Regions from separate parts of the Bacillus sp. SSR7 genome, predicted to be linked through region 2. Evidence: riboswitches for the same ligand, from Rfam matches in the RefSeq annotation. Region 2 holds a riboswitch; the other holds the start of a gene.

Region 1 (4,433 bases), on a different contig from region 2:
GATCCAGTTAATTCAGATCCATGGGTTGGTGTAATAAATAAAATCATGACAGAATTTAATAAACTAAATGTGAATATAACAGTAAAAACAATAAAAATTTTACGAAATGGAATTTTAGCAACTAGAAGTCCGATACATCCAATCATAAATACGAATAGCAATATGCGAAAATCAAAAAATAAAAAAGTAAGTGTCATACAAAAAATAAATAACAACAATTTCACTGCCTCGTCCATGCGATGAAAATATGTATTATACACCTTCCTCCCTCCTAATATCATCAAAATAAAGTTTCATAAATCTTTCAGGATTTGTAATACCACTAAATTTAACGAGTTTAAATAAAGAGCTCTCCTTTAAGTTCGCTCTTTTTAATGTTTCTGGATGTCCTAATACAATAGACGCGGGATTATTCGCAATAATTTCTCCTTCATGTAGAACTATTGCTCTGTCTGCATATTCTAATGCGAGATTCATATCGTGTGTGATAAAAATAAAGGATATTCCCTTCACAGCTAGTTTTCTAATAAACGTCATAAATTGTTTATAATGATAATAATCTTGTCCCGCTGTCGGTTCATCTAATATGATAAGTTTTGGATTTATTGCTAGTACAGATGCAATCGTTAATCTCTTTTTTTGACCATAACTTAATGCCTGAATTGGCCAATTTCGAAATGGATACAAGCCACAAATTTTTAATGTTTCCTCTGCTCTAAGCTTAATTTCTTCCTTCGAAAAATTTTTTAATTGTAATGGAAATGAAATCTCTTCCATTACAGTAGCTTGTGTAATCATATGATTTGGATTTTGCATCACATAAGATATAACCTCACCACGTTTACGAATAGACCAAGAATTGATATTTACTCCATCAATTAAAATTCTATCATTTTTTGTTTTGTTTATCCCTATAAGACTATGAGCTAATGTTGATTTTCCAGCACCATTATGACCTAAGAGTGCTACTATTTCCCCTTTATATAGAGAGAAATTTACATTGTCTAATACTTTTTGTTTATTAGGATATGAGAATGACAAATTCTCTACTTTCAATAATTCTTTTTTTGTAGGAGTATCTTTACAAAAAGTTTGCTTCTCCATCCACTCATTTATTACACCACTAACATTTTCTCTTTGAAGATTTTCAAATGGGTATATTACGTCATTATTACTATCAAAATGCAATCTCTTTAATCCTTCCAAGTACATAGGTTCCCTTAAGCCAATAGATGGTAATATATTTGAGGCCAAAATCTCTTCTGGTGTTCCTATCTCAACGATTTCCCCTTCCTCCATTAAAATAATTTTATCTAAATCCAGATTTAACATTTCTTCTATTCGATGTTCAATAATTACAATTGTTTTATTACATTGTTTATGTATATCTTTAATAAGTTCTATTGTATGTAAGCTACTAGCTGGATCTAAATTCGCTAACGGTTCATCAAACAATAATATATTAGCATTTGTCGTTAACAGACCTGCTAAAGAAACAGTTTGTTTTTGCCCTCCTGATAACTCATGTGGACTTTGTTTATGAAAATTATGCATCTTTACCTTTTTTAATGATTCCGAAACAATCTTTTTCATATCATCTTCATTTACGCATTCATTTTCTAAATAAAAAGCTACATCTTCCTCTACTGTAAGACCAATAAATTGTGCATCTTGATCTTGCAAAATTGTTCCAACCTGTTTACTCTGTTCAAAAATACTTCCTTTCCTCGGGTCTTTTCCGTCAATTAAAATAGTACCAGTACTAGTCCCTTCATAAGAAAATGGGATTAGCCCATTTATACAATGAGCTAATGTCGATTTCCCTGAACCACTTCGCCCAGCAATCAACACTTTTTCCCCAGGATATATATGAAATGTAACGTCTTTAACAGTAGGCTGCGCTGCATGCTTATATTGAAAGCTGAATTGTTCAAAAGAAATAATTGGTTGCATGTTAACATCCCTACTTTTCAATTTTTAAATGTGTATGTTTCTTATTAGATTTAGCTAATCCTATTGTAATTGGCAATCCAAGAACTAAAAATACAATAACATCAGCAATTGTTGCACCTAATACTTGTATAACAATTTTGTCAAACGGTTCTCCCATCACAATAATATCGAATGCCCCAGCAAATATAATAGCAATGACGATACCAATTAACCCAGTAATAGCTAAATAAGAAATATCTCCTTTATTATATGTCCCGTTTTTCACACTAAAGCCAACTCTTTTTTGAATAAGCCCCATTGCAAAGCCGATAATACCTGAACTAAAAACCCATCCCCACCAAATACCCCAGCCAGCAATTGTATCTGTTACGGTATGACCGATAAGTCCTATTAACAGTCCTGCCACTGGGCCAAATAACGCTCCAAAAATGGTTAAAATAGCTAACGCAGGTTTAATAAATGTATTTGGTGCAATAGAAAATCCCCATAGTCCTAATATCCCATATAGTGCTGCTCCAATTCCGATTGCCACTACTAATTTTGTTGATAATTTGTTCATTACAATTCCCCTCTCTTAATAGTCAACTTTTATTACTCTATATTTATTTTCAAAATGAATTATGCATCGACACTCCCTTTCTATACAACAAAAAATGACCTCTTACATAAGAGGTCATTTTCTTTCACATTCAAGAATCCTCTTATCTTCCAAAAAACACATCGTGTTCTCTGCGGAATTAGCACCTTCCTATACATTTATATAGGGGTTGCTGAGGTTTCATAGGGCCGTTCCCTCCACCTCTCTGGATAAGTATTAATTTGTAATTCGTATTATGGCACTAAGAAACATAAATTACAATACTTTTCTAATTATTTTTATTTTTTGCTAAATGATTCATTTAAATCATTGTATTCTCATCGGAATTATGAAATAATGAACTCAAAATAGTTACGGGAGGAATATACGATGAAAGTAATCGGTTTAATTGGTGGGCTAAGTTGGGAATCTACATCGTTATACTATAAACATATAAATACACTTACACTCTCTCAATATGATCAAAATGCAAAGCTTGTTTTATATAGCATGGACTTCGGTGAAGTAACTAATTTATTACAAAATCATCAATATGAAGAAGTGAAAAACGAATTAGTTACCGTTGCAAAAAAGGTTGAAAAGTCTGGGGCTGAATGTTTATTAATGTGTTCCAATACAGTACATCTATTTGCTGAAGAAGTAGAGCAAGCAATATCCATTCCACTCCTCCACATTGGTGATGTAAGTGCAAAGAAAATGGTAGAACATAATATAAAGCGTATTGGACTATTAGGTACGAAACAAACAATGGAACAAGACTTCTATAAATCACGTTTAGCAAATTATAACATTGAAACAATCATCCCAAATAAAGAGGCAAGAAAATTTATTCATCATGTTATTTTAAATGAATTAAGTAAAGGAATTATTTCAGAAGTATCAAAAGAAAAGCTATTACAAATTACAAAGTCATTAATTCAAAATGGCGCAGAAGGTATACTACTAGGTTGCACCGAAATACCATTGCTCATTTCCCAAAACGATCTTACTGTTCCTGTTTTTGATACTACTTTTTTACATGCAAATACTGCTGTGCAGTTTGCTGGATAATCATATAAAAGCATAAAGGTGCCACCTCTATGCTTTTATATGACCCACACTATTTATTTAAAAGAGATGTAATCATTGTAATTGCTTCATTTGAACCACCACAATCTAAAAAACTATCTTTCAATTTTCGTATTCCATGCTTATACTTTTCATTTGAAAGAACGTCTGTTACCGCTTCTCTTAACGTTTGCACATTAACATGCTCTTTCAATAACCGATTTGCTGCTTCCAGTTCGGTTAATCTTTGTGCTATCATTGGCTGGTCTTTATCATGTGGAATTATAACAAATGGAACATTAAAATGAATAGCATCGTGTACGCTATTCATACCGCCATGTGTAATAAAAATATCTGCTTCACTTAATACTTCTGTTTGGGGTACGTATGAAGCAATTATAAAATTGTTTGGCGCCTTCTTAATTTTAGAACGATCATTTCTATCACCAATTGCCATTACAACTAACCCATCAAAATCTGAGAAAGCATCAATACATGTATTAAAGAATGGTTCGAGTCCTTCAAGGAGTGTCCCCATTGAAATGTAAATAACTTTCTTATCTTTAAGCAATTCAAGTGGAAACTCTACATTTGTTTTACGACTTGAAATACTCGGCCCAATAAAAATATTATTTTCTCTGAAAGAATCACTATTAGGTTGGAAGTAACGACTTGTGTACACGAGGGTAATATCTCCTTTGTTATGCATAAATTGAAGATTATTTTTAGGCTTCACCCCAAATTCATGTTCTATTCGATATAGTAACTGTTCAGAAATTTCATCAGGTTGGAATGGCATTTCTGCATTTGGATGAAAAGGTAATGTCTCCAAAAA
Region 2 (4,433 bases):
TACGATTTATATATTGTGACAAACGGTATTTCTAAGACGCAAGATAAACGATTACGTAATGCAGGATTACATGCCTTGTTTCAAGATATTTTCGTTTCTGAAGATACAGGTTATCAAAAGCCGATGAAAGAGTATTTTGATTATGTTTTTGAAAGGATTCCTAACTTTGTTCCTGAAGAAGGGCTCATTATTGGGGATTCGTTAAGCGCTGATATGAAAGGTGGATATGTAGCGGGAATTGATACTTGTTGGTTTAATCCAGAAAAGAAATTTAATAATAGCGGGATTGTGCCAACATATGAAGTGCAAAATTTTGAAGAGTTATACGCGTTATTGAAGCAACATGTGTAATGAGAATAGGCAGTGGAACTTTCGTCCCTACTGCCTATTTCTATTCGTTTATAGCTTCGTTATTTTTAGGAAGTGGAAATGCATTACCAATTGCTGCTGCCCCAAGCATCGGTAATAGTAAATTGAGCGGGAAAAACATGAGTAATAGTAATGTTATAGCAATTGGTTTTCTTAGTGCATAGCTTGAAATTGCTGTCGTGACGATGGCGACCGAAGCGATTGGATCTATTGGGGCAATGGACGCTATAGCATATCCGATACTTGACCCAGAAAATATAATTGGGAAAATATGTCCACCGCGCCAGCCTGTATTTAAACAAACAGCAGTAATACATAATTTTAAAACCCCTGAAAGAAGTAGTACCCAGAAGGATAAATGGCTCCATTCAACGACTAAATCTTTTAATTGATGTTCTCCGGAGAATAATGTGTATGGGAGAAAAGTTCCTGCAATCCCTAATAAAATGCCACCGATAATTCCAAGCGATAGTTTGTATTCTTTTAAGGGATGGATTAATTTCTCTAATGTGAACTCTAATTTGAAATAAAAGAATCCAACTATAGCACCAATACTAGCAAGTGGAAGAAATGCAATCCATTCATTAAGAGAAAGAGAACCTTCTCCGAAATTAACGATAAAGGATCCACGATTATCAAATTTACTAAGTAATAAATAAACGGAAAAACCAGCGAAAGTGGTAGCCAAATATACAATTGCTTTTTTTCCTTTAGAGAATTCGTTAATTTGCTCTCCCTCATTTTCACTTGGAGCTAAATAACCGAATAATGGCGCGTTAAAAATTACACTTAAAGTAGCACCAATCCCAACTTCTGTTAGTTCATTCATTCCTTTTAAGGCGAATGTAAAGCGATCCCCGACCCATGTACAAAGCCCACCGATAATGCCAACAAGTGCTGCTTCAGGACCTAAGCTAGCTCCAAATATTAAAACGATAATCGCAGTTAAAGTGGCTTTATGTACGAAACGGTATTCAATTCTACCTGTTTTTTTATATTCACTCATTACTTCCGGCATAAGGCGTGGATATGTACCGAAGTATTTTTGAGTTAAACCAACAAGAATACCACCGATAGTTGTTACACAAATGGTGTAATACGGGGGAGAAGAGAAGATAGTAGGTAAGTATCCCCAAATAAAGTGAATGCCGATATTTATTGTAACTAAAAATAACCAGACTGTTGCGCCGACTATAGAGCCTAATAGAATGCCGTATAGGGCGAGTATATAGTGCATGTCTTTCTGGTTTGTCATGTTATACCTCCGTTATGTAAGTTTTAATGTCAAAAGGATTAAATATGCTACTGTGAAATGAAATGAATATGTATAGTATCTTTTTGAAAGGGTGGCTTATTCAATATATTGAGGTCTCGTGAGAATCTGAAATGTATACAGTTAAACTACTTATTTAATTCTATATATTAATTGAGGGTTTTAAAAGGTCTTTTTCAAATGAATATGGAATATATTTCTTTTGTTATGTACATTAAATTATTTGTAGTTAATTTAGAACATTCAGAAAAACTGATTGACATTAGGAAATTATTGCTATAAAATCAACGGTAATTGCATAGTCTTATCAAGAAAAGGTGGAGGGACAGGCCCGATGAAACCTTGGCAACAGCCGTATAACGGAATTGTGCCAAATCCTGCAGGTAATAACCCTGAGAGATAAGAAAGAGCCTTTAGAGCGTGTTTTCAAACTGCTCCTTTCTTGTTTTCAGGAAAGGGGCAGTTTTTTATTTTGTATAAAAGAAAGGAGAATAAAAGATGGGAGAATCATGGGGAAAAGGAACAATTTGTGTGCAAGGTGGCTATACTCCAAAAAATGGTGAACCGCGTGTTTTACCGCTTTATCAAAGTACAACGTATAAATACGATACTTCAGATGATTTAGCAGCGCTATTTAATTTAGAGGCAGAAGGATATATCTACACGCGTATTGGAAATCCTACTTTAGCTGCATTTGAGCAAAAGTTAGCGGATTTAGAGGGTGGTGTAGGAGCTGTTGCAACGGCTTCTGGGCAGGCTGCTATTATGCTTGCCGTTTTAAATATTTGTAGTAGTGGAGACCACTTGCTTTGTTCTTCCACAGTTTATGGCGGGACGTTTAATTTATTTGGAGTGAGTTTGCGTAAGCTTGGTATTGATGTTACATTCTTTAATCCGAATTTAACTGCTGATGAAATTGTGGCCCTTGCTAATGATAAGACGAAACTTGTTTATGCAGAATCGCTAGGAAATCCGGCGATGAACGTTTTAAATTTCAAAGAGTTTTCAGATGCAGCGAAAGAGTTGGAAGTACCTTTTATCGTGGATAATACATTAGCAACTCCTTATTTATGCCAAGCATTTGAGCACGGAGCAAATATTATCGTCCATTCTACGACGAAATATATTGATGGTCATGCAAGTTCGTTAGGCGGCATTGTTATTGACGGAGGGAACTTCGATTGGACAAATGGGAAATATCCTGAACTTGTTGAACCTGATCCAAGTTACCACGGCGTAAGTTACATTCAAAATTTTGGTGCAGCAGCGTATATTGTGAAAGCACGTGTTCAGCTATTAAGAGATTATGGAAATTGTATGAGCCCATTCAATGCATATATTAGCAATATCGGCTTAGAAACATTGCATTTACGAATGGAGCGTCATAGTGAAAATGCTCTTGCAGTTGCTAAGTGGCTCGCTGATCATGAACGTATTGAATGGGTGAATTATCCGGGATTAAATAGTAATGAAAATTACTCGTTAGCACAAAAGTATTTGAAAAAAGGTGCTAGTGGTGTTTTAACATTCGGCATTAAGGGAGGATTAGAAGCCGCGAAAGAATTTATCGCAAATGTAAAACTAGCAACTCTCGTAACGCATGTAGCGGATGCACGAACTTGCGTTATACATCCTGCTAGCACAACGCATAGACAATTAAGTGCTGAAGATCAGCGTTTAGCTGGCGTTACATCAGATTTAATTCGTTTATCGGTTGGTATAGAAGATGTTTCTGATATTATTGCAGATTTAGAAGCAGCGCTAGTCGGAGGCAAAGAACATGCCGATCATAATTGATAAAGATTTACCAGCTCGCAAAGTGTTACAGGAGGAAAATATTTTTGTAATGACGAAGGAGCGAGCAGAAACACAAGATATCCGGGCATTGAAAATTGCTATATTAAATTTAATGCCTACAAAGCAAGACACAGAAGCGCAATTACTTCGTTTAATTGGCAATACACCGTTGCAATTAGATGTACATTTACTTCATATGGAATCACACCTGTCCCGTAATGTCGCACAGGAACATTTAACGAGTTTCTATAAAACATTCCGTGATATTGAGAATGAGAAATTTGATGGACTCATTATTACAGGAGCACCAGTTGAAACCCTTTCTTTTGAAGAGGTAGATTATTGGGAAGAGCTTAAACGCATTATGGAGTATTCAAAAATGAACGTAACATCTACGCTTCATATTTGCTGGGGGGCACAGGCTGGTTTGTATCATCATTATGGTGTTCAAAAGTATCCTCTTAAGGAAAAAATGTTTGGTGTATTTGAACATGAAGTTCGTGAGCAACATGTGAAATTGTTACAAGGGTTTGATGAGTTATTTTTTGCCCCGCATTCTCGTCATACGGAAGTACGAGAGAGTGACATTAGAGAAGTGAAGGAGTTAACGTTATTAGCCAACTCTGAGGAAGCGGGCGTTCATCTTGTTATTGGACAAGAAGGAAGACAAGTGTTTGCGCTCGGTCATAGTGAATATAGTTGTGATACGTTAAAGCAAGAATACGAACGAGATCGTGACAAAGGGTTAAATATTGATGTGCCGAAAAACTATTTTAAGCATGATAATCCAAATGAGAAGCCGCTTGTAAGGTGGAGAAGCCATGGAAATCTATTATTCTCTAATTGGCTAAATTATTACGTGTATCAAGAAACCCCTTATGTATTATAAAAAAAGATTGTGTCACACGTGGCAACGTTTTCTTTGTAAAGATTAACCTTTATTTTTCCGAATGTTCAAAAAACATTGTTTTTCAGATTTTTTATTCATATAATT

What was found. A riboswitch is a leader RNA that binds a small molecule or an ion and turns the genes downstream of it on or off. The one in region 2 is predicted to bind S-adenosylmethionine.
Region 1: linked by a shared signal. The riboswitch ahead of AC0NJG_RS01380 (ECF-type riboflavin transporter substrate-binding protein) and the one ahead of AC0NJG_RS22420 (bifunctional O-acetylhomoserine aminocarboxypropyltransferase/cysteine synthase) in region 2 are both predicted to bind S-adenosylmethionine.

The regions. Positions count from the first base shown of each region.
Region 1 covers NZ_JBVVXV010000001.1:241,186-245,618, forward strand. Annotated here, with positions in the region: gene AC0NJG_RS01370 (energy-coupling factor transporter transmembrane component T family protein) at 1-260, opposite strand, end outside; gene AC0NJG_RS01375 (ABC transporter ATP-binding protein) at 253-1,953, opposite strand; gene AC0NJG_RS01380 (ECF-type riboflavin transporter substrate-binding protein) at 1,964-2,512, opposite strand; SAM riboswitch class I at 2,652-2,767, opposite strand; gene AC0NJG_RS01385 (aspartate/glutamate racemase family protein) at 2,921-3,601, shown strand; gene AC0NJG_RS01390 (macrolide family glycosyltransferase) at 3,651-4,433, opposite strand, start outside.
Region 2 covers NZ_JBVVXV010000015.1:99,676-104,108, forward strand. Annotated here, with positions in the region: gene AC0NJG_RS22410 (YjjG family noncanonical pyrimidine nucleotidase) at 1-351, shown strand, start outside; gene AC0NJG_RS22415 (chloride channel protein) at 392-1,624, opposite strand; SAM riboswitch class I at 1,944-2,048, shown strand; gene AC0NJG_RS22420 (bifunctional O-acetylhomoserine aminocarboxypropyltransferase/cysteine synthase) at 2,141-3,439, shown strand; gene metA (homoserine O-acetyltransferase MetA) at 3,423-4,328, shown strand.